DNA from 4 places in the Rhizobium sp. CF142 genome. Region 3 is predicted to be linked to each of the others. Evidence: predicted binding sites of a transcription regulator. Region 3 holds the regulator's gene; each other region holds the start of a gene.
The links. Region 3 encodes PhoB, which activates phosphate uptake and scavenging genes when phosphate is short. Its sites were predicted from a motif close to TGTCATNNANCTGTCAT; they were not measured.

Region 1: a site for PhoB is predicted at 4,472-4,488, ahead of pstS (phosphate ABC transporter substrate-binding protein PstS). Genes of this name have one in related genera too.
Region 2: a site for PhoB is predicted at 1,798-1,814, ahead of PMI11_RS15910 (acid phosphatase). Genes of this name have one in related genera too.
Region 4: a site for PhoB is predicted at 2,612-2,628, ahead of PMI11_RS34300 (UDP-2,3-diacylglucosamine diphosphatase). Genes of this name have one in related genera too.

Annotation. Positions count from the first base shown of each region.
Region 1 covers NZ_AJWE01000091.1:14,025-21,970, forward strand. Annotated here, with positions in the region: gene PMI11_RS18325 (cytochrome P450) at 1-92, shown strand, start outside; gene pstB (phosphate ABC transporter ATP-binding protein PstB) at 614-1,426, opposite strand; gene pstA (phosphate ABC transporter permease PstA) at 1,423-2,280, opposite strand; gene pstC (phosphate ABC transporter permease subunit PstC) at 2,283-3,260, opposite strand; gene pstS (phosphate ABC transporter substrate-binding protein PstS) at 3,334-4,356, opposite strand; gene PMI11_RS18350 (bifunctional diguanylate cyclase/phosphodiesterase) at 4,705-6,831, opposite strand; gene PMI11_RS18355 (cupin domain-containing protein) at 6,981-7,325, opposite strand.
Region 2 covers NZ_AJWE01000085.1:36,850-44,795, forward strand. Annotated here, with positions in the region: gene PMI11_RS15905 (aldo/keto reductase) at 1-47, shown strand, start outside; gene PMI11_RS15910 (acid phosphatase) at 111-1,655, opposite strand; gene PMI11_RS15915 (cytochrome-c peroxidase) at 1,867-3,165, shown strand; gene PMI11_RS15920 (organic hydroperoxide resistance protein) at 3,224-3,646, opposite strand; gene PMI11_RS15925 (MarR family winged helix-turn-helix transcriptional regulator) at 3,774-4,250, shown strand; gene PMI11_RS15930 (MFS transporter) at 4,313-5,713, opposite strand; gene PMI11_RS15935 (LysR family transcriptional regulator) at 5,837-6,799, shown strand; gene PMI11_RS15940 (L,D-transpeptidase) at 6,944-7,669, opposite strand; gene PMI11_RS15945 (L,D-transpeptidase) at 7,946-7,946, opposite strand, start outside.
Region 3 covers NZ_AJWE01000098.1:117,342-125,287, forward strand. Annotated here, with positions in the region: gene PMI11_RS21695 (Hsp33 family molecular chaperone) at 1-788, opposite strand, end outside; gene argF (ornithine carbamoyltransferase) at 880-1,797, opposite strand; gene PMI11_RS21705 (aspartate aminotransferase family protein) at 1,843-3,042, opposite strand; gene PMI11_RS21710 (GcrA family cell cycle regulator) at 3,467-3,997, shown strand; gene PMI11_RS21715 (pyrroline-5-carboxylate reductase) at 4,289-5,077, shown strand; gene phoB (phosphate regulon transcriptional regulator PhoB) at 5,206-5,889, opposite strand; gene phoU (phosphate signaling complex protein PhoU) at 6,020-6,733, opposite strand; gene pstB (phosphate ABC transporter ATP-binding protein PstB) at 6,778-7,593, opposite strand; gene pstA (phosphate ABC transporter permease PstA) at 7,608-7,946, opposite strand, start outside.
Region 4 covers NZ_AJWE01000135.1:28,205-36,150, reverse strand. Annotated here, with positions in the region: gene dgcA (N-acetyl-D-Glu racemase DgcA) at 1-371, shown strand, start outside; gene PMI11_RS34305 (MFS transporter) at 323-1,543, opposite strand; gene PMI11_RS34300 (UDP-2,3-diacylglucosamine diphosphatase) at 1,733-2,545, opposite strand; gene PMI11_RS34295 (NADP-dependent malic enzyme) at 2,792-5,104, shown strand; gene PMI11_RS34290 (ribonuclease H family protein) at 5,148-5,681, opposite strand; gene PMI11_RS34285 (DUF2865 domain-containing protein) at 5,880-6,962, shown strand; gene PMI11_RS34280 (LysR family transcriptional regulator) at 6,992-7,846, opposite strand.

The DNA.
Region 1 (7,946 bases), on a different contig from region 3:
AGCGGCTGCCGGGGCTGAAGATTGCGAAACCGCCTGTCGTCAAGGACGTCTATCATTTCCACGGCCTCGATCGCCTGGATCTCGTCTGGTAAGCAGCCACACCCGACTTCTTTGAAGCGAAGCCTCGGCTCGGATCATCAAGAACCGCGCGATTGGGTCGGGTGGAGGGGGTGGAGGGGGTTCAGAGCGTATTTCCAAGAGTAGCCGCAAGCGTTGCTATACCGCCCCTATAAATGCCGGCATAAGTGGCTTCCGGCAGGTTTGGTCAAACAACCCCCTCCACCCCCTCCATTCAATTTAAATCTATATATACCAATGACTTGAACTGGAGGGTGTTACCCCCTCCAAACGCCCTCCACGAACGTTAACCCCCTCCACCGAGCCTCCATTTCGGACACACGAAGGGCGCTCTCTTCTTCAATTCGGGCATCTTGTGGAGGGGGTTACCTGAGTGGAGGGGGCTCGATACGAAGCAACCCCCTCCACTTCAGGCATGCCGCGCGTAGCAAGCGAATGCGAAAGATTCGCCGCACGCCTTAGGCATCCCACAACGAAATCGGCCGGCGTGCTGATCGCGCGCCGGCCGTTTCCTTGCTGCGAAGGGGAAGTCGTATCAGCCGTAACGGCCGGTAATGTAGTCTTCCGTGCGCTTGACTTTCGGCGACTGGAAGATCTGCGCCGTCGGGCCGTATTCGATCAACTCGCCAAGATACATGAAGGCGGTGTTATCGGAGATGCGGCTTGCCTGCTGCATGTTGTGGGTGACGATGACGATCGTGAACTCGCCCTTCAGCTGCGCGATCAGTTCTTCGACCTTGGCAGTCGAGATCGGGTCGAGGGCCGAGGTCGGCTCGTCGAGGAGCAGGACTTCCGGGCGCAGCGCCACGCCGCGGGCGATGCAGAGCCGCTGCTGCTGGCCGCCGGAAAGGCCGAGGCCGCTGCCCTTCAGCTTGTCCTTGACCTCATCCCACAGGGCGGCCTGACGCAGCGCCTGCTCGACGCGGACGTCCATGTCGGCCTTGTTGAGACGCTCATGGTGGCGAATGCCGTAGGCGATGTTGTCATAGATCGACATCGGGAACGGCACCGGCTTCTGGAACACCATGCCGACGCGGGCGCGCAGTTCGTTCATCGAGAAGCTCGGGTCGAGGATGTTCTTGCCGTCGAGCTTGATCGAGCCTGTGGCACGCATCTTCGGATAGAGCATGTAGATGCGGTTCAGGATGCGCAGCAACGTGGACTTGCCACAGCCGGACGGACCGATCAGGGCGGAAACCTGACGCTCCGGGAAGTTCAGGCTTACGTCCTTGATCGCGTGGGCGTCGCCGTAATAGAAATTGACTTTATCGAGAGAGATCTTGTCTTTGGCCATCGGCTTTTCCGACTTGCTGGCGGCGTCGAAAGTGTCTTGGGACTGAAGCATCATTTCCCACCTTTTCGGTTCAGGACGGAGCGCGATACCACGCTCAGGATTAGAACGAAGGCCGTCATCACGAAGGCACCGGCCCAGGCGAGATTTTGCCATTGCTCATAGGGGCTCATGGCGAACTGGAAGATGACGACGGGAATGTTCGCCATCGGCTGCGACATATCCAGGCTCCAGTACTGGTTGTTCAGAGCAGTGAACAGAAGCGGCGCGGTTTCGCCCGAAATGCGGGCGATCGCGAGCAGGATACCGGTGAGGATGCCCGTGGAGGCGGCGCGATAGAGGACGTTGACTGTTACCTTCCAGCGCGGGATACCGAGCGAAAGCGCTGCCTCGCGCATGACATCGGGTACCAGCCGCAGCATCTCGTCGGTCGTGCGCACGACGACCGGCAGGAAGATGAAGGCGAGCGCAATGCCGCCGGCAAAGCCGGAGAAGCGTGAGGTCGGGCGGACGACCACTTCATAGACGAACAAACCGATGATGATCGACGGCGCCGAAAGCAGGATATCGTTGACGAAGCGGATGGCCTCGCCGATCTTCTTGCCGCGGCTGAATTCCGACAGATAGGTGCCGGCCAATACGCCGATCGGCGTGCCGATGATGACGGCGAGCACCACCATCAGCAGGCTGCCCATGAAGGCGTTGGCGAGACCGCCGCCGTCTTCGCCGGGCGGCGGCGTCATTTCCGTGAGAAGGCTGGGGCTCAACGCCGACAGGCCGTGGACCAGCGTCGTCCAGAGGATCCACACCAGAAAGACCAGGCCAAGCACGGTGGCGATACCGCAAAGCGTCAGCGCGATCAGGCTGCCCATCTGGCGGCGGCGGTAAAGGGAACCCGAATAGGTAGCCATGATCATTCTCCCCTCTGTTTTGCCATGCGCACCAGCATGAGCTTGGCGGCCGCCAGAACGATGAAGGTTACGACGAAGAGAATGAGGCCAAGGGCTGCGAGCGAGGACCGGTAGAGGTCGTCCGACGCCTCGGCAAACTCGTTGGCAAGCGTTGCCGCAATCGAGGTGCCCGGCTCCATCAGCGACACCGCAATGTTATGGGTGTTGCCGAGCACGAAGGTGACCGCCATGGTCTCGCCGAGCGCGCGGCCCAGACCAAGGAAGATGCCACCGACGACGGCCGTGCGGGTGTGCGGGATGACGATGTCGCGCACCACTTCCCACTTTGTCGAACCAAGCGCATAGGCCGATTCCTTCAGCTGCGCGGGGACGACCAGGAAGACGTCGCGCATGACCGAGGAGATGAAGGGGATGATCATGATCGCCAGAACAATGCCTGATGTCAGCATGCCGATGCCGAGCGGAGCACCCGAAAACAGCGCGCCGACCAGCGGGATCGGACCCAGCCAGTCGATGAGCACCGGCTGGATGTAATCCGACATGAAGGGAGCGAAGGTGAAAAGGCCCCACATGCCGTAAATGATCGAGGGGATGCCGGCAAGAAGCTCGACGGCGCCGCCGATCGGTCCGCGAATGGAGCGCGGCGCAACTTCGGTAATGAAAACCGCGATGCCAAGGCTGACGGGAACACCGATGATCATCGCGAGAGCCGAGGTGACCAGCGTGCCGTAGATCGGCACCAGACCTGCGAATTGCTGAGCAACCGGATCCCATTCCGTGCCAGTCAAGAAGCCGAAGCCGAAGGTGCGGAAGGCAAGAAGCCCGCCCATGGCCATGGAGATCGCCGCTGCCAGCAGGGCGGCCAAAACAAACAGGCCGCAGCCCAAAACTATCCAATAAAAAATACGATCGCCTGCGGCGCCGTCGCGGCGCTTCACGCCCGCGGTGTCGGCGGGCAGCGATGCCAATGCTTCGCTCATGTCCGTACGCTCTGCTGCTTTGAGGGGTGGGCGGAAAGCTTGGCTTTCCGCCCCGACCGCAGTTTCGTCAGGATCAGCTCTTGAAAGAGGCCGTCCAGTAATCTTCGATCTGCTTCACCAGCGTGTCCGGAAGCGGAACGTAGTCGAGCGAGGAAGCTTCCTTCTGGCCCTTTTCGAGAGCCCACTTGAAGAAGGAGAAAGCAGCCTTGGAGCGCTCGGCGTCCTTCGGCTCCTTGTACATGATGGCCCAGGTGGTTGCCGTGATCGGCCAGGCCTTTTCGCCCGGAGCGTTGGTCATGATCAGATAGAAATCCTGAGCCTTGCCCCATTCTGCGCTTGCAGCGGCAGCCGAGAAGCTTTCAGCGTTCGGCTTCGGGTACTGGCCGGCAGCGTTCTGGATGAGAACGTAGGGCAGCTTGTTCTGCAGGGCGTAGGCGTATTCAACGTAACCGATCGAGTCCTTGACGCGGGTAACGTAAGCGGCAACGCCTTCGTTGCCCTTGCCGCCGATACCAACAGGCCAGTTGACGGCAGTGCCTTCACCAACCTTCGACTTCCAGTCCGGGTTTACCTTCGAGAAGAAGTTCGTCCAGTTGAAAGAGGTGCCCGAGCCGTCTGAACGGTGAACGACGGCGATCTGGCTGTCGGGCAGCTTCAGGCCCGGGTTCAGATCGGCGATGGCCTTGTCGTTCCACTTGGTGACGTTGCCAAGGTAGATGTCAGCGAGGACCTTGCCGGAGAGCTTCAGTTCGCCTGATTTGATGCCCTTGACGTTGATGACGGGAACGATGCCGCCGACAACGAGCGGGAACTGGCCAAAGCCGCCAGCCGTCAGGTCTTCCGGCTTGAGCGGGGCGTCAGAAGCGCCGAAGTCAACCGTAGCAGCCTTGATCTGGGCAATACCGCCACCCGAACCGATCGACTGGTAGTTCAGCTTGTCGCCGGTTTCCTTGTTGTAGTCTGCCGACCACTTCGAAAGAACCGGATAGACGAAGGTGGAACCAGCGCCGGTAATGTCGGCAGCGGAGGCCGAGACTGCCAGAGCGGCAACCAGGCCGGCGCCGAGGCAGGCCGAAAGAAGTTTCTTGGTGAGCATTTGCGACTCTTCCCTGATGGAACTAGAGGACGACGAGGCTCGGCGCCATGGAGGGGGTGTCCACTGTCGGGGGCGCTGAATTTCCTCGTCACGGGAAGGCGGCTAGGCGTCTATTATTACAGTTTGATGACAGTTTGTGACGGGTGACACGAAATGCAAAGCTGTGCATAAGTCGCTGAAGTCACTGACTTTCCTAATGAATCGCGCGCTGACAAAGCCTTGGCGAATGAGGTGCGGCCCTATTGCCGCAGGGCTGTGGTCGATTGCCGCAGCTATGCGTGAAAATGTCGTTTTCAGACGCCAAAATGCTCCGAGGACCGGACGACCACCAAAGTGTGGTGCCGCAATCTACGCAGCATGCTCTTGAAGCTTGCTGGATATGTCGAGTGCCGACATAGGTTTTCCGATCAGATAGCCTTGCAGCTGGTCGCAGCCGGCCTCACGCAGGATCGCCGCCTGACGCGTATTCTCGATACCTTCAGCTGTGACGGGAATCTGCAGAGCGGTTGCCAGGGAGATGGTGGCTCTCAGAACATCGGCGCCATTCGAGGCTTGGTCGAGAGCGGACACGAGCGAACGGTCGATCTTCATGCGATCAAACCCGAACTGCCGCAATGCGCCGATGCTTGCATAGCCGCAGCCAAAATCATCAAGCGCGAATTTTATACCGACCTGTTTAAGGTGATCTATCGACCTGCGGGCCTGTTCCGGATTTGTCATCAGGACGCCTTCAGTGATCTCCAATGTCAGACGCTTCGGATCGAAATCGAGCTCCTGCAGGAGCGAGATCACTTCGGCGGCGAATTCCGGATTGCAGAGTTGGACCGGCGAAACGTTCACGGACAATGCCAGACCAGGCCAGTTCTTGGCATGCCCGACCGATGTTTTCAGCATGTGAACGCCAAGTGCATCGATGAGGCCGCACCTTTCGGCGAGCGGGATGAAAATCTCGGGGCTTATGTTCCCCGTTGGAGTTCGCCAACGCGCCAGTGCTTCAAGACCATTAATAGTGCCTGTCGCAGCAGAGACGAGAGGCTGGAAAAAGGCTTCGATCGCACCGGTGCTGATGGCGCTCTTCAACAAAGCTTCCATTTCGGCGACCCTTTGGCGTTCCCGATCCAGCTCTGGGTCGTATTCGATCGCCCGGCCTCTGCCGTTTGCCTTGGCGCGATAGAGCGCCATATCCGCCCTGCGGAGAAGCTCCAGGGGCGACACGTCTCCGTCACATGCGGCAACTCCGATGCTTGCACCAACTTCGATCGTTCGCCCTTCGATTTTGAAGGGCTCGGTGAACAGCGCCAGAATGGTCTCTTCTATCTCTCCACGCGCGGCGGTTCCAATCTGCACCAGCGCAAACTCGTCGCCTCCCAGCCGGGCCGCCGCAACGACTTCAGGGTGACAGGCGATCAGGGCGTTCGAGACGATCCGGATCAGATCATCCCCTACCGCGTGCCCCCAGGCGTCATTGACTGCCTTGAAGCCATCGAGATCGACCAGATAGAGCCGGGGTGGCGCAACATCGGTGTCTTCCAGCTCTTCCAGCAGTGCGAGAAGCCCATGCCTGTTCAACAGGCCGCTCAGGCTATCGTGGTTCGCCTCGAAAATCGCCACTTGCGCCAATTGGCGCAGGCGGCGCGCCTCGAATGCGCCTACCAGCAGAACGCCCCCCAGGAACATCACAAGGATGATGACAGCGGCCGCAACGTAAGGATAGACTTGGTGAAACACGGCGGTTCCGGGCGCTTTGCTGGGCCAGACAAGGTGGCCGATGACGCCACCTCCTATGTCCGTGATCGGCGTGTTCAGAAGGCCCGACTCGGGCGCGGCGGCAAGACGTAACCCTTCGAGTTCGTGCTCGTCCGAAAAAGTGTCGAGAACTTCCGACGTGAGATCCTTGTAGAGGCTCAGCACACTCAGCTTCGGAAGCTCGCCTTCTGCGGTGAAAGGCTGGATTGCCTGTGACACAATCAGCGCGATGCCCGTTTCGGTCCGGATGAAATTGACCACCGGCGCCTGTCCGGCATCGGCAGCCTTATTGATCTGCTGGAAAAAGCCTTCGCCGAAAAAGGCGCTCGGCTGGAAGGGCTTGCCTTTGGCATATGCGGAGACGATCGAAGAGCGATCAGGGCCGATCACGACCGCACCGTCATAGAGCGGGTAATCCGCTGTGGTTTTGCCCCAGTTCTCATAGGCCCAACCCACGGCGTCAGGAGATGAGATCGCCTTATAGGCATCATCCCATACGGCGTTGTCCGTGGTTGTCGCGCTCAAACGATTGACAAAGGCCGAGATCGCTGCGCGGGCAGCGCGCGTAGCCCTAGCATCATCGATCTCGTTTGCAGATCGGGTCATTGTGGCGACGACATGGGCCGTGAGGCCCGTCAGCACGAGAGCGACGACGAGGAAGAAAATGGTTGTCGCAATGATGGAAGACGCTTGGGTCCGAACGTGCCTACCCGCAAGATTCGACGACATGCCAATCCCGAAAAGATGAATTGCAAGGGCATGTCTTTGGTGACGGCAGGAGACATCATGTCCGCAATGCGCTGCAGATGAGGTTTAGCATTTGATGATGTAGACACTCTTAATGCGAACGATCAAAAACCGTCTATCCGGGCCGGCGCTCAGACCTTGATCACATAGTCCTTGCGAGTCGTTTCAACGACTTCCCAGGTTCCCTTAAAGCCCGGCCTGAGGATAAGGCGATCGCCAGCCCTGAGATGGATCGGCTCACCGCCATCCTCGGTCACGATCGAATGGCCGGAAAGCAGGCTGAAATATTCCCATTCCTCATAGACGATCCGCCACTTGCCGGGCGTTGCCTCCCAGATACCGGCATAGAGACCGCCGTCGGCCTCCTCGAGATTCCAGGTGCGAAATTGCGGATTGCCGGAAATGATGCGCTCGGCGGCGGGAGCGCCGACTTCCGGTTCGACGCCGTCGATATCGAAGGAGATCGTGTTTGCCATGGTCACCTTTTCTCCGGTCCGCGTCGTCGAACGACGGCGACGTCTTATCCTCGTGCCCCAAATGAGCGCGCCAGCCGCTGTGAGACATAGCGAACGAAATCAGCGCCCGACTCTATTCGAATCGCACGCTGATCCTATGGCTGTATCCCGACAAACGTAGGCTGCAAAATTACAAACCTTTGCTGCGGAGGACACTCAGCGTTCTTCGCAGCCGTTTGGCGTGTCGCTTAAAGGCAGTATTAGCACAAATTGATATATATCCGAGAGCGTTGCTCTATGTGAAAATGCCTCCCCTAACACCACAAGGGAGGCATCCATGAAGCCTTTTTGTGTCGCATTGACGATTTGCCTGCTGTTCAGCATGTCGGCAAGTCACTACATCCCCCTTCCAGGTTATGCGTTCAGGACAGACCCGACTTGCCACCGCACCGTCTCTAAACTCCAGTTCGACAGGAAATGCGATTGGCCGAGAGTCGGAATAAAAGACTTTTCGCAGCCGAACCAGTTTGGCTTCGGGCTCTAAATGGCCCAATTAAACAAAGTCTATCGCCGCCTTGCGATAAGTTCTAGCCCACCTGCAGAGGCGATCAGAACCAAGTTCGGATTGAGGCCGTCAAATTC
Region 2 (7,946 bases), on a different contig from region 3:
TCGGAGATCGCTACGGCGAAATCGGCATGCGGACGCTCAACGGATAAACATCCGGAAGTCGAAGTCTTCTCCCCAATCTGTGGGGAGAAGACATAGCGTTGTCGCGACGATCAGCGGGTCAGGTCGAGCGATGCCGTCAGGTTGCCCATCGGCGGCTCGTTGTTCAGCGCCAGCGCCCTGTCGCGGGCGAGCAGGCCCGGCAGAACCGGCAGGTCGTAGCGGGTGGTGATCAGGCGCAGGATCGAGGTCGTGTCATACTGCGTATGATCGACCATGCCGCCCTTGGCGTAAGGCGAAATGATGAAAGCAGGAATGCGGTTGCCCGGCCCCCAGCGATCGGCCTTCGGCGGGGCGACGTGATCCCAAAAACCGCCGTTTTCGTCATAGGTAACGACCACGAGCATGTGGCCCCATTGCGGGCTCTTCTCCAAATGCGAGACCAGATCGGCAAGATGCTGGTCGCCGCTCGAAACATCGGCGTAACCGCCATGCTCGTTGAGGTTGCCCTGCGGCTTGTAGAAGGAAACGGCCGGCAGCTTGCCGTCGTCGATATCCTTGATAAAGGCCTCGCCGCCGAGGCCGCCGTCCTTCAGGTGCTCGGCGCGGGCTGATGTGCCCGGCGCGAAATTGGCGAAGTAGTTGAACGGCTGGTGGTGAAACTGGAAGTTCGGCACCGGCGTGGCATTCTTGCCATCGAGGGCTGCCTGCCAGGCGCCACCATACCATGCCCAGGTGACGCCCTTCAGCGACAGCAGGTCGCCGATGGTGATCTCGTGCTGCGGCGGCAGCGTGTTCGGCTGCGAGGGATCGGCATAGGCGGCATCGCCGTCCTTGGCCGGGGCGTTGGCGCTCGGCTGGTAAGGCGGCTGCATGGTGTTGACCGCGTAGAAATCCGGCGTGAGGTTGCCGTCGGAGACGAACTTCGGAGCACCGTCGAGGGCGGACTTCGGTGCATTGTCGGCAACCGTCAGCGAAATGCCGTCGGCATCGACCTTGGCGATCGTCGGCTTGGCCGGGCTCTTGTCGGCATCGGCATAATAGGGCGCGCAGGCGCAGACCAGTTGGAAGTGGTTGAAGAAGGAGCCGCCGAAGCCGCCCTGGAAGAAATTGTCGGCCAGGACGTATTTTTTGGCGACCTGCCACATGGGCAGGATCGAGCCGTCATAATGGCCCATGACGAGGCTGCCGGAATCGGCCCAGGCAACGAACTTATCGTTCTTGCCGCCATCGATCTGCATCTGCTCCTGGTAGAAGCGGTGCCAGAGGTCGCGGGTGATGACGTTTGTCGCCTGCGCAAAGCCCTTGGGATCGTCGATCGAGAAGACGGCGTTGGCGAGGTGAGCAGACTGGGCCTCGGTGATGGCGGGCGTGACACCCTTGGCGGTCAGGCCGCCCCAGGCCGGCGGTAATTCTGCAAGCGGCGCGCCGTCACGATCGAGCTGACGTGCCTGGTTTTCGCTTGCATTGGCAAGGCCGTTGGCACCCGGAAAGCTGCCATAGAGGTTATCGAAACTGCGGTTTTCGGCGTAGATGACGACGATATTCTGGATCTTGTCCATGCCGGCGGGTGCTGCATGGGCGGCCGTGGCAAGCGCCAGCGGTAGCATGGCCGAACCGGCCAACGAGAGATTGCGGAGGAGATTCAGTCTGGTCATGGCGGGATACCTCATGGCTAAGGGGGCGTGGCTAGAGGGGCGCCGGGCGGACGTGGAATGGCCAAGCGCAGGCGAGACGCTATTCCCGCCATCTATCAACTTTGTGACATCGAGCGGGTTGCGCCTGCGGCCGGTACGCGCCCGTCATCAATCTGTTGCAGTCAGGTTCGATCATGAGGGCCCACAATGTTAACCCATTGGAATCCCTGGCATGGCGACGAAGATTATCTGGCTCCTCCGGTCTGGTATGGCGCTCGGTTTGGCGGCGACGGCGATCGGTTTTGCCATTCTGCCCCTGCGGCAAAGCAGCGCGGCCGTCACCGGCGGCGTGCATCCTGGCCCCATGTCACGGACGCAAGCTTATGCCCGCGCCGAAGCGCTGACGGAACTCGGCCGCAAGATGTTCTCCGACACTTCGCTTTCCGCCTCCGGCGTACAGGCCTGCGCCTCCTGCCACGATCCGCATCATGCTTTTGCACCTGCTACCGCGACACCGGTCGAAATGGGCGGGCCGCATATGGATCAGCCGGGACAGCGCGCCGTGCCAACCTTGCGCTACCTGCAGGCGATACCCTCGTTCACAGAGCATTTCTACGATTCCGAAGACGAAGGCGACGAGAGCGTCGACAACGGGCCAACGGGCGGCCTGACCTGGGACGGGCGCGTGGACCACGGTTCCGACCAGGCGAAGATCCCCCTGCTTTCGCCCTTCGAAATGGGCAACAAGGATGAGGCCCAGGTCGTCGCCTCGCTCCGCAAGGCGGTCTATGCGGAGGATTTCCGGGAGATTTTCGGCCAGGACATATTCGGTAGTGCCGGGGATGCCTTCCAGGGTGCGGTCGAGGCTCTCAGCACCTTCGAGCAGAGCGGCGCGGATTTCTACCCCTACTCCAGCCGCTATGACGCCTTCCTTGCCGGCAAGGGAACGCTGACGGCGCAGGAGCTGCATGGGCGCGAACTCTTCGAGGATCCGGCCAAGGGAAACTGTTCGAGCTGTCATCTGAGCGAGCCCGCCAATGATGGCGAGCCGCCGCAATTTTCCGACTTCGGCTTCCTGGGGCTGGCGGTGCCGCGGAACATGGCGATCCCCGCCAACAGCGACCCTGATTATCACGATCTCGGCCTCTGCGGCCCTCAGCGTACCGACTTCAGCAACCGGCCGGAATATTGCGGCCTGTTCCGCACGCCGACGCTGCGCAATGTGGCGCTGAAGAAGAGCTTCTTCCACAATGGCTATTTCCATTCGCTGCGTGACGTCGTCTCCTTCTACGCCACGCGCGACAGTGATCCCGGCCGCTGGTATCCGAAGAATGCAGACGGCACGATCCGCAAATATGATGACGTTCCGCAGGTCTATTGGGACAATCTCAACCAGGATCCGCCCTTCGGCCGCAAGCCCGGCGACCCGCCGGCGCTGACGGAATCGGAAATCGACGACATCGTCGCCTTCTTAGGCACGCTGACTGACGCGGACCAGCTGCCCGGCTCAACGCAGCAGGCAGCACATTAATTCAAAAGAAAAGGCCGGAGCGTTGCCCCGGCCTTTCTTCACTGGCACTGCAAAATAATCAGGCGACCGTGACCGGTACTTCGGTCGAGGTGCGCATGGCGTGGCTGTAAGGGCAGACGATGTGGGCCGCAGCAGCGAGCTTTTCAGCGGTTTCGCGGTCGACGCCCGGGATGTTTACGGTCAGGGCCACTTCGATACCGAAGCCGCCGCCATCCTCACGCGGGCCGATGCCGACGGTTGCGGAGACGGTGGTTTCCTCGGGAATCTTGACCTTTTCCTTGCCGGCCACAAATTTCAAAGCACCGAGGAAGCAGGCCGAATAACCGGCCGCAAAGAGCTGTTCGGGATTGGTGCCCGTTGCGCCGTCGCCGCCGAGTTCCTTCGGCACGGTCAGCGTGACGTCGAGAACGCCGTTTTCGGAAACGGCTCGGCCTGCGCGGCCACCGGTGGCGGAAGCTTTGGTCGTATAGAGAATAGGCATGACAATCTCCTTTGGTTGGCCCCGTTCGTTCGGGTTGAGTTTTTAATAACGCCCAATTAAATTGTACGCAAGTGAATTTTGCAAATTGCATTCGGAATTTGAAAAGAGGACAATGAGACCTCTGAGGATGACAGCGATGAAAGCGAGAACGGCGAAAGTGATGGAAATACCGGAAGAGGAAAAGCGACTGGAGAAGCAGCTCTGTTTCGCGGTTTACGCGACGGCGCATGCCTTTACCCGCGCCTACAAGCCCATACTCGACAAGGTGGGCCTCACCTATCCGCAATATCTCGTCATGCTGGTTCTATGGGAAAAAGCCGAACTGCCGGTCAAGACGATCGGCGAGCAGCTCGATCTCGATTCCGGCACGCTCTCGCCCCTCCTCAAGCGGCTGGAGCAGAACGGCCTCATCAAGCGCACCCGCGATTCCCGCGACGAGCGGCAGGTCATCGTGTCGCTGACGCCGAAAGGTCAGGCGATGAGGGGCGAGGTCAATACGATCATGTCTTCTATCGGCGAGGCGATCGGCTGCACACTGGAGGAAATGGCCGTCATGCGCGACATGCTGAGCCGACTCAGGGGGAATCTCAACGCAAGCATATAGGCCGGGACTTGATGATGGGCTGAAAGAGGATGCCCGCGCCACCCTGGCGCGGGCAATTTGCATTATTCTGCTGCCTGATAGGCCTGCGGGCGAAGCGTGGCGGTCTTCGGGCCGACGGCGGCAAGCAGAGTGATCAGGATCGCCAGCAGCGCCACGAAGACGATGCCGCCGACATAGGGATCCCAGCCGACGTGCGGGGCTGCGGCGAAGATTGCGGAGGCCGCCGCCAGCACAATGCCGCCGCCGATCTGGAAAGAGGCAAAGAGCAGGCCGGAGGCAAGACCGGACTTGTCCTCTTCAACATCAGACAGTGCGGCAACCTGGATCGCCGGATAGGTCATGGCATAACCGACGCCGAGCGGGATCTGGTTGAGGGCAACCAGGATGATCGGATCGATATGGCCGACCAGCGCTACCCAGAGGATGTAGCTTGTCGCCTGCAGACCGACGCCGACAGCCATCAGGCCCGTCGTGCCGCGGTTTTGCGCCACAGTGGCAAAACGCGGTGCCAGGAACATGACGCAGACGCCGCCGAAGGCGAAGCAGAAGCCGGTGGCAAAGGCCGACCAGCCAATGACATCCTGATAATAGAGCGTGGCGATGAACTGGAAGCCGACATAGGCGCCCTGGAACAAAGCGGCGATGGCATTGGCATGGCTGAGTTTTGCCCTGCGGAAGATATGCAGCGGCACCATGGGATCGGCATGGCGCGATTCCACGATCAGGAAGAGTGCGATCAGCACCACGGAGGCAACGAGCGAGCCCCAGGTGAAGAAGTCATTCCAGCCGGCTGCGGCAGCATTGGTGATGCCGAAGACGAAAAGCAGCAGGCCGGGGGTGATCGTCAAGGCGCCCGCCCAGTCGAAATGCTTGCGTCCCTCACCGCGCCGCGCATCCGGGGGCAGGACAAAGGGAGCGATCGCCAGCGTGAGGATGGCGACCGGAGCGCCCATGACGAGCGTTGCCCGCCAGCTCACCAGGGTGGCGGCACCGCCGAGCACCATGCCGAGCACGAAGCCGGTGGCGCCGGTGGAGGCGAAGACGCCGAGCGCTTTTGCCCGCTTCTCGCCCTCGCCGAAGACGGAGAGCAGCAGGGCAAGGGCCGCCGGGGCGGTGAAGGCTGCGGCGATGCCCTTCACTAGGCGGGCAGCGATCAGCGTCGGCCCGCTATCCACGAAGCCGCCGGCAATGCTGGCGGCCGCGAAGATGCCGAGCGACCAGAGGAAAACGCGGCGGTGGCCGAAGAGGTCGGCGACACGGCCACCGAGCAGCAGGAATCCGCCATAACCCAGCACATAGGCGCTGACGGCCCATTGAAGCGAGGTTGCGGGCATACCAAGTTCGGTCTGGATGGCAGGCAGGGCGACCCCGATGGTGGACACATCCATGGCGTCAAGGAAATTCGCAGCGCAGAGCAGCAGCAACGCCAGGCCGGCTCCGCGTGGAGATGGGGAATTGGTCATCGATCTCAGTTCCTTCTTTGCTGCCGCTCTTGCCGGGAGGCTGGCCGGCGGCAGGGAACGAGAAAATGTACAGCTTCCAACCCTATTGCAAATTGATAGTACCCATGTCAGGTATTACTGATAATGATGAATGACGCTATCCTTCGCAAAATTGACCTGAACCTCCTGCTCGCCTTCTCGGTGTTGATGCAGGAGCGCAATGTCAGCCGCGCTGCCGAAAGGCTGCTGCTCGGCCAGCCCGGACTTTCGGCCGCTCTCAAGCGGCTGCGCGAGGCACTTGATGATGAGTTGTTCGTGCGCGTCGGCCGCGGCCTGCAGCCGACGGCGCGGGCGCTCGCCATCGCTCCGGCGATCGAGGATGCGCTCTCCGGCATCGAACGGGCGATCCGCCCGCCCACAGGCTTCGACCCGTCAACCTGGCAGGGCGAATTCCGCGTCGGCATGTGCGACAATCTGGAAACGGCCTTCTTCGGCCCTCTGGTCGCGCGGCTGCGCCAACTTGCGCCGGGCGCGCGGCTCGTGGGCGTCGCTGCCGACAAGCGCGATGCGGCGCAGATGCTCGATGACGGCGCGTATGAATTCAGCATCTCCGTTCATGGCGAACCGGCCTCCTGGCATATCCGCATGCCGCTGTTCGAGCAGTGCTCGATCGCCATTTACGATCCGCAGCAATTGAAGCTGAAGCCGCCCATCAGTGTCGAAGATTTTGTCGCAGCACCGCATATCGCCATCTCCTTCGTCGGCAGTGCGACGACGGCGGTCGATGCTGCGCTCGACAAGGTGGGCCTGAGCCGCAACGTCGTGGCGACCGTTCCCCGCTATTCGGCCGTGCCGCCGGCGCTGAGGGCCATGCCGTCGATCGCCGTCGTGCCGGAATCGCTGGGACGCTGCATGGCGCAGCTTCATAATCTCGAGGTGTCGATGCCGCCGATCAAGCTGCCGGCCGACCCAGTGTCGATGCTGTATCGGCGGGTGGACAGGGCGGACGAGCGGGCGTCTTGGTTTCGGCAGTTGTTTGTCGAGGTGGCGGACAAGGCGCTGCTTGCTTCGGGATGCAAGGCTGGGATTTGCGCCGAGGCGGCGTAACTATCAAGTCAAAAGAAAACCGCCCGTGTTGGGCGGTTTTTGTGTTTTGGGCGAGGCACCCTCTGGCCCTGCGCTTGCGCTTCGGGCGTTCGTCACTGCAATCGATTCACTGGATCGATTGCTCGGGCTTCGCCCGACCGTTCCTCACTGCCAAACAACGATCGGGGTTTTGTTCGGGACGCGATCGTAGAGGTCGATGATGTCCTGGTTGAGCAGGCGCACGCAGCCCGACGAGACGGCCTTGCCGATGGAGCGCCATTCCGGATTGCCGTGCAGGCGGTAGAGCGTATCTTCGTTGTTCGAGAAGATGTAGAGCGCGCGCGCACCGAGCGGGTTCAGGAGGCCTGGCTCCATGCCGCCGCGGTCGATCGAATATTTCGCAAGCTCCGGCTGGCGGGCAACCATCTCATTCGGCGGCTTCCAGCGCGGCCATTTCTGCTTCCACTGGATCACGCCGTTACCTGACCAGGCGAAACCTTCGCGGCCGATGCCGACGCCGTAACGCATCGCCATGCCGCCGGGCTGGACGAGATAGAGGAAGCGCGAGGGCGTATCGACGACGATGGTGCCGGGCGGCTGGCCCGTGGGATCCACGACCTGCTGGCGATAATAGCGCGGATCGATCTGCTGGTAGGGAACGGCGGGGATGAGGAAACCGCCATCTTCGATTGGGCCGTACATGACGGCAAGTTCTGCTTCGCCGGGCGCGCTCGTCGTCTGGAACGCGCGGAAGGGCGAACGGTAGCTGATCGACATGCCGCCATTTTCGACCGTATTCGAAGTGGAGGCACAGCCTGCCAGCGCGGAAGCCGCTGTCAAAGCCGAAAAGGAAAGAAAGCTACGACGGGAGAGAGGGTTATCGAGGCTCATGACGCGGGACTGATTTCCTTCGTGATGCGGGGCTTGCCATAAACGCAGCTCACCCCTGATTCGTCCAATGCCGAAATCGACTACAGCGCAGCGCGTCTTCAGACGCGCAAAGGACGCTGTAGCACTTTAAACTGCTGCATAATTTTATCCTTAAAGCGATTCCGATTTAAGGAATTATGCAGTAGGAAAAAATCTATCGGCTTATACTAAATAAACCATAGCATCACGCAGACGTGTCCAGCTCCAGGCAGACGATCTCGCCTGCCTGTTGCAGCCC
Region 3 (7,946 bases):
AAGAGGCGGAAGAGCAGTCGCTCGGTGCCAACAAGCGGATCGGTCAGTTCATCGGCATCCACGGTTTCGACGAGCGAGCGGGCTTCCGTCCAGGCATCATCCTCGACATGGGCGCGCGCAGCCGTGTCGCCATCACCGCCATGAAGATCGGGCCGGCGCATGCGCTCCGGCGCTTCCGGCAGGAACTGGGCGACGAGGCCCCCTGCCCGCCAGCGGTGACGCGGCTTACCGTTCTCGTCGCGGTCGAAGAGTTCGGCGGCGGCAAGGCGCACGCGTGTCGGGATCTGTTCCGACTGGCGGAAATAGACACCGGCAATCTCTTCCAGCGAGGTACCGTCAAGTGCCACGATGCCCTGATAGGGCTGGCTGAACTTGCCCTGATCGATGGTGAAGGCGAGAACGCCCTTGCCGAGAAGCTGTTCCGGCTCGGTTTCGCCTGCCGCGATCGCCTTATCGAGCAGGGCCTGATCGAAGCGGGCATAGGCCCGGACGTTTTCCGGCGTCGAGAAATCGGCGACGAGAAGGTCGACGGGACCATCGCTCTTGGTCTGGACGGTGAACTTGCCCTCGAACTTCAGCGAGGTGCCGAGCAGCACCGTCAGCACAACCACTTCCGCCAGAAGGCGGGCGACGGGTGTCGGGTAATGATGGCGCTCGAGGATCGAATCCAGCATCGGGCCGAGCTGGACGGCGCGACCGCGCACATCCAGCCCTTCCACCTGGAAGGGGACGACATGATCATCGCCGGCGAAATCGAACTCGCCGAGGGCGGCGGCAGCTTCTGCCATGGCTTTCACTCCTGTTTTGTCAGAGCAGCCGGCTAGCGCACCGGCTGCTTGCGCAGCCGCGAGTTTTGGACTCGCGACATCCGATTATGGTTCAGATCGCGCCCAGGCACCAAGCAAGAATCGACTTCTGCGCATGAAGGCGGTTTTCCGCCTCATCGAAGACCACGGATTGCGGGCCATCGATCACCTCATCCGTCACCTCCTCGCCGCGATGGGCGGGAAGGCAATGCATGAACAATGCATCTTTGCCGGCCTGCGCCATCAAATGCGCGTTGACCTGATAAGGCTGGAAGACATTGTGACCGCGAGCCCGATGTTCCTGATTCATGGAGACCCAGGTATCGGTCACCACGCAATCGACGCCGGCAACCGCACGGTCAGCATCATGGTAAAGCATGATTTCGGCGCCCTCATTGCGGGCCCAGTTCAGATAGTGATCCTTCGGCTCGGAACCAAGGGGTACGGCCATGTTCATGCGGTAGCCGAAACGGGCAGCACCTTCGACCAGCGAATGCAGCACGTTGTTGCCATCACCGGTCCAGGCGATCGTCTTGCCCTTGATCGGGCCGCGATGCTCTTCGAAGGTCATGATATCAGCCATGATCTGGCAAGGGTGGGTGTCGTCCGTCAACGCGTTGATGACGGGCACCGTGGCATGCTCGGCGAGCTCCAGCATACGGTTGTGGTCGGTCGTGCGGATCATGATCGCATCGACATAGCGCGACAGAACCTTGGCGGTGTCGCCGATCGTCTCGGCGCGGCCGAGCTGCATTTCGGTGCCCGACAGGAACAAGGTCTCCCCGCCGAGCTGGCGCATGCCGACATCGAAGGAGACGCGGGTTCGCGTGGACGGCTTCTCGAAGATCATGGCCAGCATCTTGCCAGCGAGCGGCTTGTCGGCGGTACCCGCCTTGAAAGCCTGCTTTCGCAGCTTGGCATCGTCCATGATGGTTCTGAGGTCGGATCCGGTGACTGCGGAAAGATCGAGGAAATGTTTGGGGGAAGCCATTGTTCGTTACCTGCTACGCCCGCCGGCGGGCGGGGCATTGTCCTATCAAGCGGTCTTCTTGACCTTGGCGGCACGGATGCTTTCGGCAGCGCGTTCGAGACGGGAAAGACCCTCGCGCGCCTCCTCGGCGGTTACGACCAGCGGCGGCAGCAGGCGGATGACATTATCGCCTGCCGGGATCGCCAGAAGATGGGCTGCGCGGATTTCCTTCAGTAGCTCTGCCGAGGGAATGGCAGCCTTGACGCCGAGCAACAGGCCTTCGCCCCTGATGTCCTCGATGACATCAGGATAGCGATCCTTGAGCGAGGCAAGGCCCTGGCGGAAGACGAGAGTGACATCACGCACATGCTGCAGGAAGCCCTCGGCCAGGATGACATCGAGAACCGCGTTACCGACAGCCATGGCCAGCGGGTTGCCGCCATAGGTGGAACCATGCGTGCCCGCCTTCATGCCGGAAGCGGCCTCCGCCGTCGCAAGGCAGGCGCCGAGCGGAAAGCCGCCGCCGATGCCCTTGGCAACCGCCATGATGTCGGGCGTTATACCCGACCATTCATGGGCGAAGAGCTTGCCGGTACGGCCGACGCCGGTCTGGACTTCGTCGAGGATCAGCAGCAGGCCATGCTCATCGCAGAGCTGACGGAGCGCTTTCATGAATTCGGACGTTGCCGGGCGGACACCGCCCTCGCCCTGCACCGGCTCGATGAGGATACCGGCGGTCTTGTCGGTAATAGCGGCACGGACAGCCTCGACATCGCCAAAGGGCACCTGATCGAAACCAGGGGTCTTCGGGCCGAAACCTTCGAGATATTTCTCCTGACCGCCGGCGGCGATGGTCGCGAGCGTACGGCCGTGGAAGGCGCCTTCGAAGGTGATGATATGGAAACGCTCGGGATGACCCTTGGAAAACTGGTAACGACGCGCGGTCTTGATGGCGCATTCGAGAGCCTCGGCGCCTGAATTGGTGAAGAACACCTTGTCGGCGAACGTGGCATCCGTCAGGCGCTTGGCAAGCTTCTCCTGCCCCGGCACCTCATAGATATTGGAGAGATGCCAGACCTTGTCGGCCTGATCCTTGAGGGCGGCCACAACATGCGGATTACCATGGCCCACGGAGGTAACGGCAACGCCCGCGCCGAAATCCAGATATCGCTCGCCGGTTTCGGTGATCAGCCACACGCCTTCGCCTCGCTCGAACCGCAGCGGGGCACGAGAATAGGTATCATAAAGCGGCGAGGCTTCAGCCATGGCGCAATCTCCTGGTCAGGCTCCGAGACAACGGACTCCGGCTAAGAAAACCAGGCCCGAAAAATTAAAAATGCCGCCTTTCGGCGGCAGGGAGCACTATTTACTTTTCGCACTGCAATGTCAACAAAACTGAGGATTTAGCACATGCGTCAAGCCTCAAATCAGACTTGCAGGTCTATCAACAGCTAATGTTGCAGAAATGACTCGCCCGGGAAGCAAGTTGGGGAAAACCTCGAATTCGGATTCATCGGATTCCTGCGACTCTTGTCACAGAGTCAGGCTCACACTAGGTTAAAGTTCAATTACTAGACTGCATGCGGCGGAACTAGTCACCAAAATTGATCAGGCGTTTCTTGCTTCGGAGACTTCCGAGGCAACGGTGAGGGATTCTGCCATCACCAACGCGAAAGGTGGAGACAGGGCAATGAACTGGACAGACGAGCGTGTCGAGAAGCTCAAGAAGCTTTGGTCGGAAGGGCTGAGCGCCAGCCAGATCGCTGCGCAGCTTGGCGGCGTCAGTAGAAACGCTGTTATCGGCAAGGTTCACCGGCTCAGTCTTCCCGGCCGCGCCAAGGCCGGCGGCACGGCAACCGCCGCGCGCGCACCGAAGCGCAATACCTCGGCTCCGCGCGCCCCGAACTATGCCTCTCGCATCACCACCCGCACCGTTACCCGCCAGCAGGGCGCAACGATGCTGAAGGAAGAGATCGAGATCGAAACGGTCGAGGAAATGGAATACGTGCCGGCCAAGAACGTGGTCGTGCCGATTTCGCGCCGCCTCGGCCTGACGGAACTGACGGAGCGCACCTGCAAGTGGCCGGTCGGCGATCCGATGAAGGACGACTTCTACTTCTGCGGTTGCGACTCCCCGGATTCCTCGCCCTATTGCAACTATCACCAGCGCCTCGCCTACCAGCCGGTCAGCGAACGCCGCAAGGCTGTCCGGGTCGGCTGATCCGCGATCTTCCAACAGACGCAACGTGCCATCACCCCTCCTCGCCTTGCGCGGAGGGGTGATTTTTTAGCCGGCGCAGGAGGGCCGGAAAACAGCTCCTGACCACGATCTGCCGAAGGCCGATCTCTGCCTGCCGCCCACTATGCCTGACAATGCGAACTTATGTGCCAACGCCACCAATGCGTTTCAGCCCTAGACCGGCATGGAACGGTGGTCATGGCGCTGTAGCGCGATTTTCTGATATAGATGCGGTATTCTCGTCGAGGCGCAAACAGTCGCTCAGGGGTGCCAATGGAGATCGATCCAAAGCGGATGACAATCGGGTTCGTCGGGACGGGCACGATTACCGAGGCCGTCGTCACCGGACTGGGGAAGACAGCGTTTCGCGACACACGGATCGTGCTGTCACCCCGTAGCGCAAGCGTCGCCGCCCGCCTCGCGGCGGCAAACCAGAATGCGTCGATCGCTTTAGGCAACCAGGATGTTCTCGACCAATCCGATCTCGTATTCGTGGCAGTGAGGCCGCAAATTGCCGAGGAGGTCGTCCGCTCGCTCCGATTTCGGCCGGGCCACCATGTCATCAGCTTTGTCGCGGCCACGCCAATGGATCAACTGCGGGCGTGGATCGATCAGCCAGTTCGCCTGAGCCTGGCAATTCCACTTCCGTTTGTCGCAGATCTTCAGGGCGCGACTGCGATCTACCCGCCCGACGAGGTTTCCCACGCCCTCTTTTCGGCGCTCGGAACGGCGATCCAGGTTGAAAACAAGCTGGAGTTCGAACTTCTCGCGACGGCGAGCTGCCTGATGGCCAGCTATTTCGGCATCCTGGACGCGACGTCGACCTGGCTGCAGAGCCAAGGGCTTTCGAGAACGGCTGGCGACGCCTACCTCCGTCAATTGTTTTCCGGCCTCGCCCATGCTGCCCGTTCAAAACCTGTCGCGAGTTTCGATGAACTCATCGGCGAGCATTCGACCAAGGGCGGATTGAATGAACAGGTTCTCGAAGACTTTCGCGCGTTTGGCGGCACTGCGGCTCTGCAAAAGGCTCTTGATCGAATTCTTGTGCGCATCCGTCTGTAGGAAGCAGATCCTTTCGATGTTCGCTTTCGGCGCGTGGTGTCGGCTTTCATAAGGAGCTAGGGGTGCCAGATAGACAAACGGGCCGCCCGACAAGCGAGCGACCCGTTCGTGACCTCCGATCACTCGGATCAGGCTTCCATGGAATATCCCGCGCCGCGGACGGTGCGGATGACATCCTGCATGTTGGAGAAGTTCAACGCCTTGCGCAGGCGGCCGACATGGACGTCGACGGTGCGTTCGTCCACGTAGATATCGTGGCCCCAGACGCCATCCAGGAGCTGCGAGCGGGAGAAGACCCTGCCCGGCGACGACATCAGGAATTCGAGCAGGCGGAATTCGGTCGGGCCGAGGCGGACTTCGCGGCTCTTGCGATGAACGCGATGCGTTTCGCGATCGAGCTCGATATCGCCGCATTTCAGAACAGTGGAGAGAACCTCCGGACGGGCGCGACGCAGCATCGCCTTGACGCGAGCGACGAGTTCCGGTGTCGAGAACGGCTTGACGACATAATCGTCGGCGCCGGTCGAGAGACCGCGAACGCGCTCGCTCTCTTCGCCGCGTGCCGTCAGCATGATGATCGGCAGGCGCTCGGTCTCCGGCCGCATGCGCAGCCGGCGGCAGAGCTCGATGCCGGAAACGCCCGGCAGCATCCAGTCCAGGATGAGCAGGTCGGGCGTGCGCTCCTGAAGCCGGATTTCGGCCTCGTCGCCACGGAGGATCGTATCCACCTCGAAACCTTCAGCCTCGAGGTTGTAGCGGAGAAGCACGCTCAGCGCCTCTTCATCTTCAACAACTGCAACTCTTGGGATCATGCGTGTCAGTCTCCTAATGCATGATCCTTAAACCGGGGGCGATTTAAGCAAGAGATCATACAGAAACTCGGAATTGGCTGCACCTTTGCGCGCCCCCGCGCGGGGCGCGCATGCAATCGGCAGGTCAGGATTACTCCGTCACCGCACCAACGGTATTGGAGCTGTCGTCCTTCGGACGCTCGCCCTCCGGCTGGGCGCCGGTTGCCATGTAGTAGATCGTCTCGGCGATGTTGGTCGCGTGGTCGCCGATGCGCTCGATGTTCTTGGCGCAGAAGAGAAGATGCGTGCAGCTCGTGATGTTGCGCGGATCTTCCATCATGTAGGTCAGGAGTTCGCGGAACAGCGAGGTGTACATCGCGTCGATCTCATCGTCGCGCTCGCGGATGGACTTGGCCTTGTCCGCAGAACGCGTCGTATAGACGTCGAGCACTTCCTTGAGCTGGACGAGCGCCAGTTCGGAGAGATGCTCGAGACCGCGGGCGAGCTTGCGCGGAACGCCGGTGCTTTGGACGGCGATGACGCGCTTTGCGGTGTTCTTGCCGAGGTCGCCGACACGCTCGAGGTCGGCGGCGATGCGGATCGAACCCATGATCTCGCGAAGGTCGGAGGCCATCGGCTGGCGACGGGCGATCGTGACGATCGCCTTGTCGTTGATTTCGCGTTCCGCGTGATCAAGGATCACGTCGTCGGAAATGACCTTCTGGGCGAGCGCAGTGTCGCCGTTGACCAGCGCACGGACGGCCTCGCCGACCATCTGTTCGGCAAGACCACCCATCTCGGAAATGCGCCGGGACAGGAATTTCAGATCGTCATCGTAAGCGGAAAAAATATGTGTCGATGCCATGGGGCTTTGTCCTCGAAAATCGGGAAGGCTTCACATCGCCAAAATCAGCCGAACCGGCCCATGATATAGTCCTGGGTGCGCGGATCGTCGGGATTGGTGAACATCTTGTCGGTGTCATTTTCCTCGACCAGGTTGCCGAGGTGGAACATTGCCGTACGCTGTGATACGCGCGCGGCCTGCTGCATGGAATGCGTCACGATGACGATGGTGTAGTTTTCACGCAGCTCATGAATCAGCTCTTCGACCTTTGCAGTCGCGATCGGGTCGAGTGCCGAGCAGGGCTCGTCCATCAGGATGACTTCCGGGCTGACGGCAACGGCGCGTGCGATGCACAGACGCTGCTGCTGACCGCCGGACAGGCCGGTGCCGGATTCATGCACGCGATCCTTGACCTCGTTCCAGAGGCCGGCGCGCTGCAGGCTCGTCTCGACGATCTGGTCCAGGTCGGCCTTGGACTTGGCGAGGCCGTGGATGCGCGGTCCGTAGGAGACGTTTTCATAGATCGTCTTCGGGAACGGATTCGGCTTCTGGAACACCATGCCGACGCGGGCGCGAAGTTCGACCACGTCGATGTCGGGATCGTAGATATCGTCGCTGTCGAGCGTGATCTTGCCGGTGACGCGGCAGCCGTCGATCGTGTCGTTCATGCGGTTCAGCGAACGCAGGAAGGTGGACTTGCCGCAGCCCGACGGGCCAATCAGCGCGGTCACGGTGTTTTCGCGGATGTTCAGATTGACATCGAAAAGCGCACGCTTCTCGCCGTAATAAACGGAGACATCCTGACCGATCATCTTATACGGGACGTTGCTCATTTTCTGGTCCAGCGCCTTCTCGACTGCGGCTTCCGTCAACATGTTCATGATCTTTACTCCGTTTACCAGCGGCGCTCAAAGCGACGACGCAAGAGGATAGCTCCGATGTTCATGACGATCAGGAACAGGAGCAGGACGATGATGGCACCCGAGGTTCTTTCCACGAAGGCACGCTCGGCTTCGTTGGCCCACATGTAGACCTGAACCGGAAGTGCCGTGGAAGGATCGAGCGGAGTGGTCGGCGCCTGGGCGACGAAGGCGACCATGCCGATCAAGAGCAGCGGCGCAGTTTCGCCGAGTGCGTGGGCAAGGCCGATGATCGTGCCGGTCAGGATGCCGGGCATGGCAAGCGGCAGCACATGGTGGAACACCATCTGCATCTTCGAGGCGCCGAGGCCGAG
Region 4 (7,946 bases), on a different contig from region 3:
CGGCCGGACGCGACGACATGCTGGCCGAGATTGCCCGCCATGTGCTCATCTGTGCCGATGAAAGCGTCCACCACACTGGCGACCTTGCAAGCCTTGCCGATCGCTACGACGCAATCAACATCAAGCTCGATAAAACCGGTGGCCTGACGGAAGCGCTGGAAATGAAGGAGGAAGCACAGCGGCTCGGCTTCTCGATCATGATCGGCTGCATGGTCGGCACCTCGCTTGCGATGGCGCCTGCCGTGCTTCTGGCGCAGGACGCAGATTTCGTCGACCTCGACGGTCCGCTGCTGCTGACCCGCGACCGCGAGCCCGGCCTGAATTATGCCGGTTCTCTCGTATTTCCGCCGGAAGCCAGCCTCTGGGGCTGAAGGTAATAGGCGATGATGACAAGGGCGAGCCCGAAGGCGGCGACACAGGCCATGACATAATAGCTGTCGAGGCCGAGCGCGGAATAGATATAGCCCGAAGCGATCGTCATCAGGCCCGAGGCCATGCCGATATAGAAGAAATAGGCACCTTGGGCCGAGGCTTCCTGCGTCTCCTGCACCGTGGCGACGATGCGCCGCTGCACGCCGGTATGCACGAAGGCATAGGTGAAGCCGTGCAGGCATTGCAGCATGAAGAAGCCGATAAAGCTCGTCTCCGTCGGGAAGAACACCCAGCGGCAGATGCTGACGGCGCAGCCGAAGCGGATCAGCGTCCAGGCGTTGAAGCGGCGGTTGAGGCGCCGCGACAGGAAGAATACCGTCACCTCAGAGGCCACACCGGCACTCCAGAGCATGCCGACTTCGGTGCCTGAAAAGCCGAGTTGATGCCAGTAGATCGAGGAAAAGGCGTTGAGCAGCGCATGGCTTGACTGCTGGATCGAAACGCCGAGCAGCAAAAGCAGCAGATGCGGCTCGCGCAGCCCGCTGCCTGTGGTCGCCGGAAGATTGATCGGCTGGCCGCGCCGCCGCGTCGGCCCGATGCGCGGACAGAAGACCGCCATCGTAATGGTCAGCACGAAGCCGAAGATCATCACGGGCAGCACCATGCCGCCACCCCAGCGGCCGACCAACTCGCCGCCGGTGAGCGTCGAAATAATGAAAGCGATCGAGCCCCAGACGCGCATGGAGCCGTAATCGAGCCCCCAGCGGCGCACGCCCGAAATCACGATCGATTCGACGACAGGCACATAAGGGGCGAAGGTCGCGCCCTGCAGCGCAAAGACGATCAGCACCGGCCAGAAATTGCTCGTCCAGTAGAGCGCGATGGCCGTCAGCAGCGAGAGCATGCCCGACCATAGGAGCACATGCGCCCGCTCCTGCATGCGGTCGGCAAAGACCGCCACGATTGGCGCCACGAGAACGCGCACCACCATCGGCACGGCGAGGATCGTGCCGATCTGATGATCGTTGAACTGGTGAGTCGCAAGCCAGACGGGGAAGAAGGGCAGGACGATACCGTTGACCAGCAGCGGCGCGCTGTAACAAAGCGCGCTGAGCAGCCGGAAACGCGGCGGCGCTCCCTCACCCGTCGAGGGATTTTGTGCGGGAATCATGATGGACCTGAAGGAAACTATGCGTTGCCTAACACATCCAATCAAACACGACTATGGCGAGAAATGGCCCGATCGAAACGATACGGATAGAAATCGAAACGATTTAAAAAATAAATTGGGCCTGTCGCCTGGTGGCAACGGCTAAATTCATGATGCACCGGCTAGGCCGGTGCGGTACGCACACATTATTCAGGCAGCCTGCGGGGCAAGATCGCCCTCTTCAAGCAATTCGAGAGAGGTCAGTGCCGGCACATTGCTGGTCAGCGCACGCCAGGTGATGAGTTCGAACCTGCCGTCTTCATGCTCGACGATCGCTGTGCAGCTTTCGACCCAGTCGCCGGTGTTGATGTAACGGATCCCGTCGAGATCCTCGATCACGGCGTGATGGATATGGCCACAGATGACGCCGTCGGCACCGCTTTTGCGGGCCTCTTCGGCAACCACGCGCTGGAACTCGCCGATGAAGTTGACGGCGTGTTTGACCTGCAGCTTGGCCCAGGCCGAGAAGGACCAGTAGGGCATGCCGAGGCGGCGGCGGACCGCTGCGAGCACGATGTTGATGCGGATCGCCATGTCGTAGGCCCAGTCGCCGAGATAGGCGAGCAGCCGGGCGTTGCGCACGACGACGTCGAATTCGTCGCCGTGCAGGATCAGATACTTCTTGCCGTCGGCGCCGTCATGGACGATGCGGTCGACGACCTCGATGCCGCCGAAATGCATGCCCGGAAAGGCGCGCAGGAATTCGTCGTGATTGCCGGGGATATAGACGACGCGCGTGCCCTTGCGCGCCTTGCGCAAGAGCTTCTGGACCACGTCGTTGCAGACCTGCGGCCAGTACCAGCTGCGCTTCAGGCGCCAGCCATCGACGATGTCGCCGACGAGGTAGATCGTATCTGCCTCGTGGTATTTCAGGAAATCCAGCAGGAAATCCGCCTTGGCGGCCTTCGAGCCGAGATGCACATCGGAAATGAAGAGGGTGCGGAAGCGCCGAGGTTCCATCATGTCTGTCACAAGCCTTTCCGCTCGTGTCCCATCGTTCTTCGTCTGGTCTTCCAAAATCAGACTCGTGTATCAGGAAGATGACAAACCGCAGGAAAGCCCTGCAAAGCCGTTCAATCCACCGGTTAGAGCCTTCCCCGTTACCATCAGGTCAAAAAGTTCCGCTGCGGCCATTTCCATACTGTTCCGGCCGGGCGATTGATGTATGGAGGAGTCTTCAAAAGACTTCGAACAACGCTGGAGGCGGCGATGGATCACCAGGAAAAATCCAAATCGGAAAAGAATTTGACAGGCGGCAGTCTCGACGAGCAGGCGCTTTTCTTCCACCGCTATCCGCGCCCCGGCAAGCTGGAAATCCAGGCGACCAAGCCGCTCGGCAACCAGCGCGATCTGGCGCTCGCCTATTCTCCTGGTGTCGCCGCTCCCTGCCTCGCCATCCGTGACAATCCGGAGCAGGCCGCCGACTATACGTCCCGCGCCAATCTCGTTGCCGTCATCTCCAACGGCACCGCCGTGCTCGGCCTCGGCAACATCGGCCCGCTCGCCTCCAAGCCGGTCATGGAAGGCAAGGCCGTCCTCTTCAAGAAATTCGCCGGCATCGACGTCTTCGATATCGAAGTGGATGCGCCAGATGTCGACCAGATGGTCGCTACCGTCGCCTCGCTCGAGCCGACCTTTGGCGGCATCAACCTTGAAGACATCAAGGCCCCTGAATGCTTCCGCATCGAGAAGCAGCTGCGCGAAAAGATGAAGATCCCGGTCTTCCACGATGACCAGCACGGCACCGCAATCATCGTCGCAGCCGCCATCCTCAACGGCCTGGAACTTGCCGGCAAGAAGATCGACGAGGTCAAGATCGTTGCCTCAGGCGCCGGTGCGGCAGCCCTCGCCTGTCTCAACCTGCTTGTGACGCTCGGCGCCAAGCGCGAAAACATCTGGGTCCACGATCTCGAAGGCCTCGTCTATGAAGGCCGCGTCGAGCTGATGGACGAGTGGAAGGCGATCTACGCCCAGAAGAGCGACACGCGCACGCTCGCCGAAAATATCGGCGGTGCCGATGTCTTTCTTGGTCTCTCGGCTGCCGGCGTGCTGAAGCCGGAACTGCTGGCGCAGATGGCCGACAAGCCGCTCATCATGGCGCTCGCCAACCCGACGCCGGAAATCATGCCGGATCTCGCCCGTGCTGCCCGCCCGGACGCGATGATCTGCACCGGCCGCTCCGACTTCCCGAACCAGGTCAATAACGTCCTCTGCTTCCCCTATATTTTCAGGGGTGCGCTGGACTGTGGCGCTGAGACGATCAACGAGGAAATGAAGATGGCGGCCGTGCGCGCCATCGCGGCCCTTGCCCGCGAGGAGCCGTCGGATGTTGCTGCCCGCGCCTATTCCGGTGAAACCCCGGTCTTCGGCCCCGACTATCTCATCCCTTCGCCCTTCGATCCGCGCCTCATCCTGCGCATCGCGCCTGCGGTCGCCAAGGCTGCTGCCGAAAGCGGCGTTGCCCGCCGGCCGATTACCGATTTCGATGTCTATCTCGACCAGCTGAACCGCTTCGTCTTCCGCTCCGGCTTCATCATGAAGCCGATCTTCACGGCGGCAAAGACGGCAGAGCGCAAGCGCGTCATCTTCTCCGAAGGCGAAGACGAGCGCGTGCTGCGCGCCGCCCAGGTGCTGATCGAAGAAGGCATTGCCGAGCCGATCATCATCGGTCGCCCGCAGGTCATCGAGACGCGCCTGAAGCGTTACGGCCTGCGCATTCGCCCTCTGTCGGATTTCGAGGTCATCAACCCCGAGGACGATCCGCGCTTCCGCGAATATGTCGATCTCTATCTGCAGCTCGTCGGCCGCCGCGGCGTCATCCCGGAAGCAGCCCGCACCATCGTGCGTACCAACACGACCGTCATCGGCGCGCTGGCGCTGAAGCGCGGTGAAGCCGATGCGCTGATCTGCGGCCTTGAAGGCCGTTACGAGAAACACCTGCGCGATGTGCGCCAGATCATCGGCAAGCGCCCGAACGTGCGCGACTTTTCCGCACTCAGCCTGTTGATTTCGCAGCGCGGCGCGACCTTCTTCACCGACACCTACGTGACCTTCAATCCGACGGCCGAGGAAATCGCCGAGGCGACGGTTCTGGCATCAGAGGAAATCAAGCGCTTCGGCATCACCCCGCGAGCCGCCCTTGTCTCGCATTCGAACTTCGGCTCGCGCGAATCCGAAAGCGCCACCAAGATGCGCAATGCGCTGCAGCTGGTGCGTGAAGCGGCTCCCGATCTCGAGGTCGACGGCGAAATGCACGGCGAAAGCGCGATCTCCGAGGAGCTTCGCCGCCGTGTCATGCCGCACACGACACTGCATGACGAAGCCAACCTGCTGGTCTTCCCGAACCTCGATGCGGCCAACATCACGCTCGGCGTCGTAAAGTCGATGACCGACGGCCTGCATGTCGGCCCGATCCTGCTCGGCACGGCGATGCCGGCCCATATCCTGGCGCCGTCGGTCACGTCTCGCGGCGTGGTCAACATGGCAGCGCTTGCTGTTGTCGAGGCATCGCAGCCGGCGTAAGCCGCGCCGGCCGTCTGCGAAGCGAAGGCCGTTGGCATCTGGATCAGGCACGCCATATTGATCGGCGTCCCTGATCCGAAAGCTCATCGGCGCGTTCGTTACCTTCAATGCCGGAATGGCCCTTGCACCAGGCAATCGCTATCGATGGATTCTGGGATAGCGCGATATCGACGGCTTTCCAGAGTTCCGCATCTGATATTGCCCGGTTTCTGGCCCTGCCACCCGGATTGCTTTTCTTCCAGCCATTGTTCCTCCAGATAGGACGCCAGCTGTTGCAGCCTTCGACGGCATAGACGGAATCGGACCAGATGACCGCTGTTGCGTCCTCTGCTGTGCGACTGATCCAGATTGCCGCTTCAAGCACCGCAGTCAGTTCCATCGCATTGTTGGCGGAATCTTCTACGCCTCCGAAACCGGATGAGATTTCCACACCATCGCGATAGGCGACGAAGGCCCACCCGCCGTGTCGCGAACCGGGCTCATAACAACCGTCCACGAAAACGTGAAGGCCGTGCCGTGCTTCCGGTATTCCCGATGTGGTTTCGGCGGAGCGGATTTCGTCGGAAATGCCTGGCATATCAGTCATCTAGCTATCAACGTGTTCCGAGCGTGATTGCAGGGGCGAAGGGATGGAAGCGTTAGGCTTGCTGGATAAGATCGCAAAAATGCGCTAGGAATTACTGCGAGCTTATTAAGGGAAATACGTTAAGACAAAGCGCGGTGGATTGAAGCCGCATTCACCGATAGATGCTTTTTCTCATTCCGGGACGACGTCGTGAAGCGCCGAAACCTGTATCTCGTCTTCTTTCTGGCATTCGCGGTTCCGGCAGCGGCTGAAACCAAAGCGATCTGCGAGGATCTGCGCGGGCGTCTTGCCGATCTGCCGCAATCGATCGGCACGAATGGTGCCGAGATGCGCCAATATGCGGGCGCGCTTGCCGAACAGAACCTGGAATTGCGCAAGGTGCGCGGCGATCTGCGCCGCTACGGCTGCACGTCGGGCAGCATGGTCGTCGTCGGCGGCGAAAATGCCGGCTTCTGTGGAGAGCTTGAGCAGTCCGAAGCCAAGATGGTGGACAATATCCGCTACCTGCAGGACCGTCGCAATGAACTGCGCCAGGGTGGTTCCGATCCGGCCCGCGAGGGGCTGATGGCGGCCCTCGAAGACAATGGCTGCAACAGCGACAGCTTTACAGAATCCGCGCAAGACGATGCCTATGCGCCCGCTCCTTCCATCGAGGAGCAGGCGATGCGCGGCGATACCTTCATTCCCCTCGGCGGTGGTGAGCGTTACGGCCTGCCGCGGGCGGAAATGCTCTCGCCCGTCAGCACCATCTGCGTTCGTACCTGCGACGGCGGCTTCTTCCCGATCAGCAATAACGCAACCTCGGTCGATTTCGGCCGCGATGCCGCGACCTGCGCCAAGATGTGCCCTGGTGTGGAGACGGAGCTCTATTACCGCGACATCTCCAGCGCCGACGCCTCGAACATGATCTCGACGGCAACGGGCGCCCCCTATGGCGCGATGAAGAACGCCTTTGCCTACAAGACCCGCGCGCCCGGCGAAAAATCCGCCTGCTCCTGCAATCTGACCGCCTATTACGAGGAAATGCGCAGGAGCCAGGCAGCCTATGCACCGGCGCCTGAGCCGAAGGGTTCGATCACCACGATCCATACGGAAGCACCGAAGGCCGCAAGCGCCCCGCCCGCCCCGCAGGCGCAGGTGCCGGATCGTCCCTACGACCCCGCCAGCAACAAGGTGCGCCAGGTCGGCCCGCAATTTCTGGCCGGCGATCAGGGCAAGATCGATCTCACCAATCCGGCGACATCAGGCCCGCAGCCCCAACAACAGCAATAACCACGATAGCGGCAGTCGAAATCGCGTCTTCAGTTTGACGAGCGATGTTCTCTGAAGGCTGCCGCCAATGTGCGCAGGGCCGCACGCGATTTGGCGTCCGTCAGTGTCGAATGCAGCACGACCTCGGAGGATGGCAGCGCCGGCAGGCCGAAGCGCTCGCTGACCTCGACCGTGCCGACAGGCGCCAGACGATAGGAGAAGGTCGAGACGGCAAGCCCGGCCGAAACGGCTGCTGTCACAGCCGAAGAGCCGCCGCCGAGGAAGACTTCCGCCCAGGGAATGCCTGCCGCATCGAGCGCCCGGGTGCAGACATCCCGCACCTTGCAGTTGGGCGACAGTGCTGCAAGACGCAGCGGTTCGCCGCGGCGATATTCGAATTGCGGCGTTGCAAACCAGCCGAAATGCTCCGGTGCCAGAACCTCGCCATCGCGCCGGTCCTCGTCCCGACGGACGATCGCCGCATCCAGGTCGCCGCGATCGAAGGCGGCAAGCAACTCGCAGGAATTGTCGAGCCGGACCTCGATTGTCAGCCCCGGATCATGGGCATTGAGGCGCGCAAGCAGCGTCGGCACTTCCGGGCCGGCGACATGGGCCGCAATGCCCAGTCTGAAACGACGGCGCGACGAGGAAAGTGCTTCGATCGCCCGGTCATGGGCAGCGAGGAATTCCCGTGCGGCATCAAGAAATACCGCCCCCTGTGCCGAAAGCCGCACCAGCCGCGGCGTGCGTTCGATCAGCCGATGGCCGAGCCGCTCCTCCAGCCGTTTGAGCTTGACGCTGATCGCCCCTTGCGTGCTGCCGAGCTCACTGGCAGCGCGGGTGAAGCTCTTGTTCTCGGCGATCGTCACGAAAGCCTGAACGGAATCGACATCGAGCATGGTCATTGGATCTATCCGAAATTGTTGTGTCTGAAATATTCAATCATCCAATTCTGTAATGATCAAGCTCTGCTTATGCTGACGCAAATGGACAACAACGGATGTC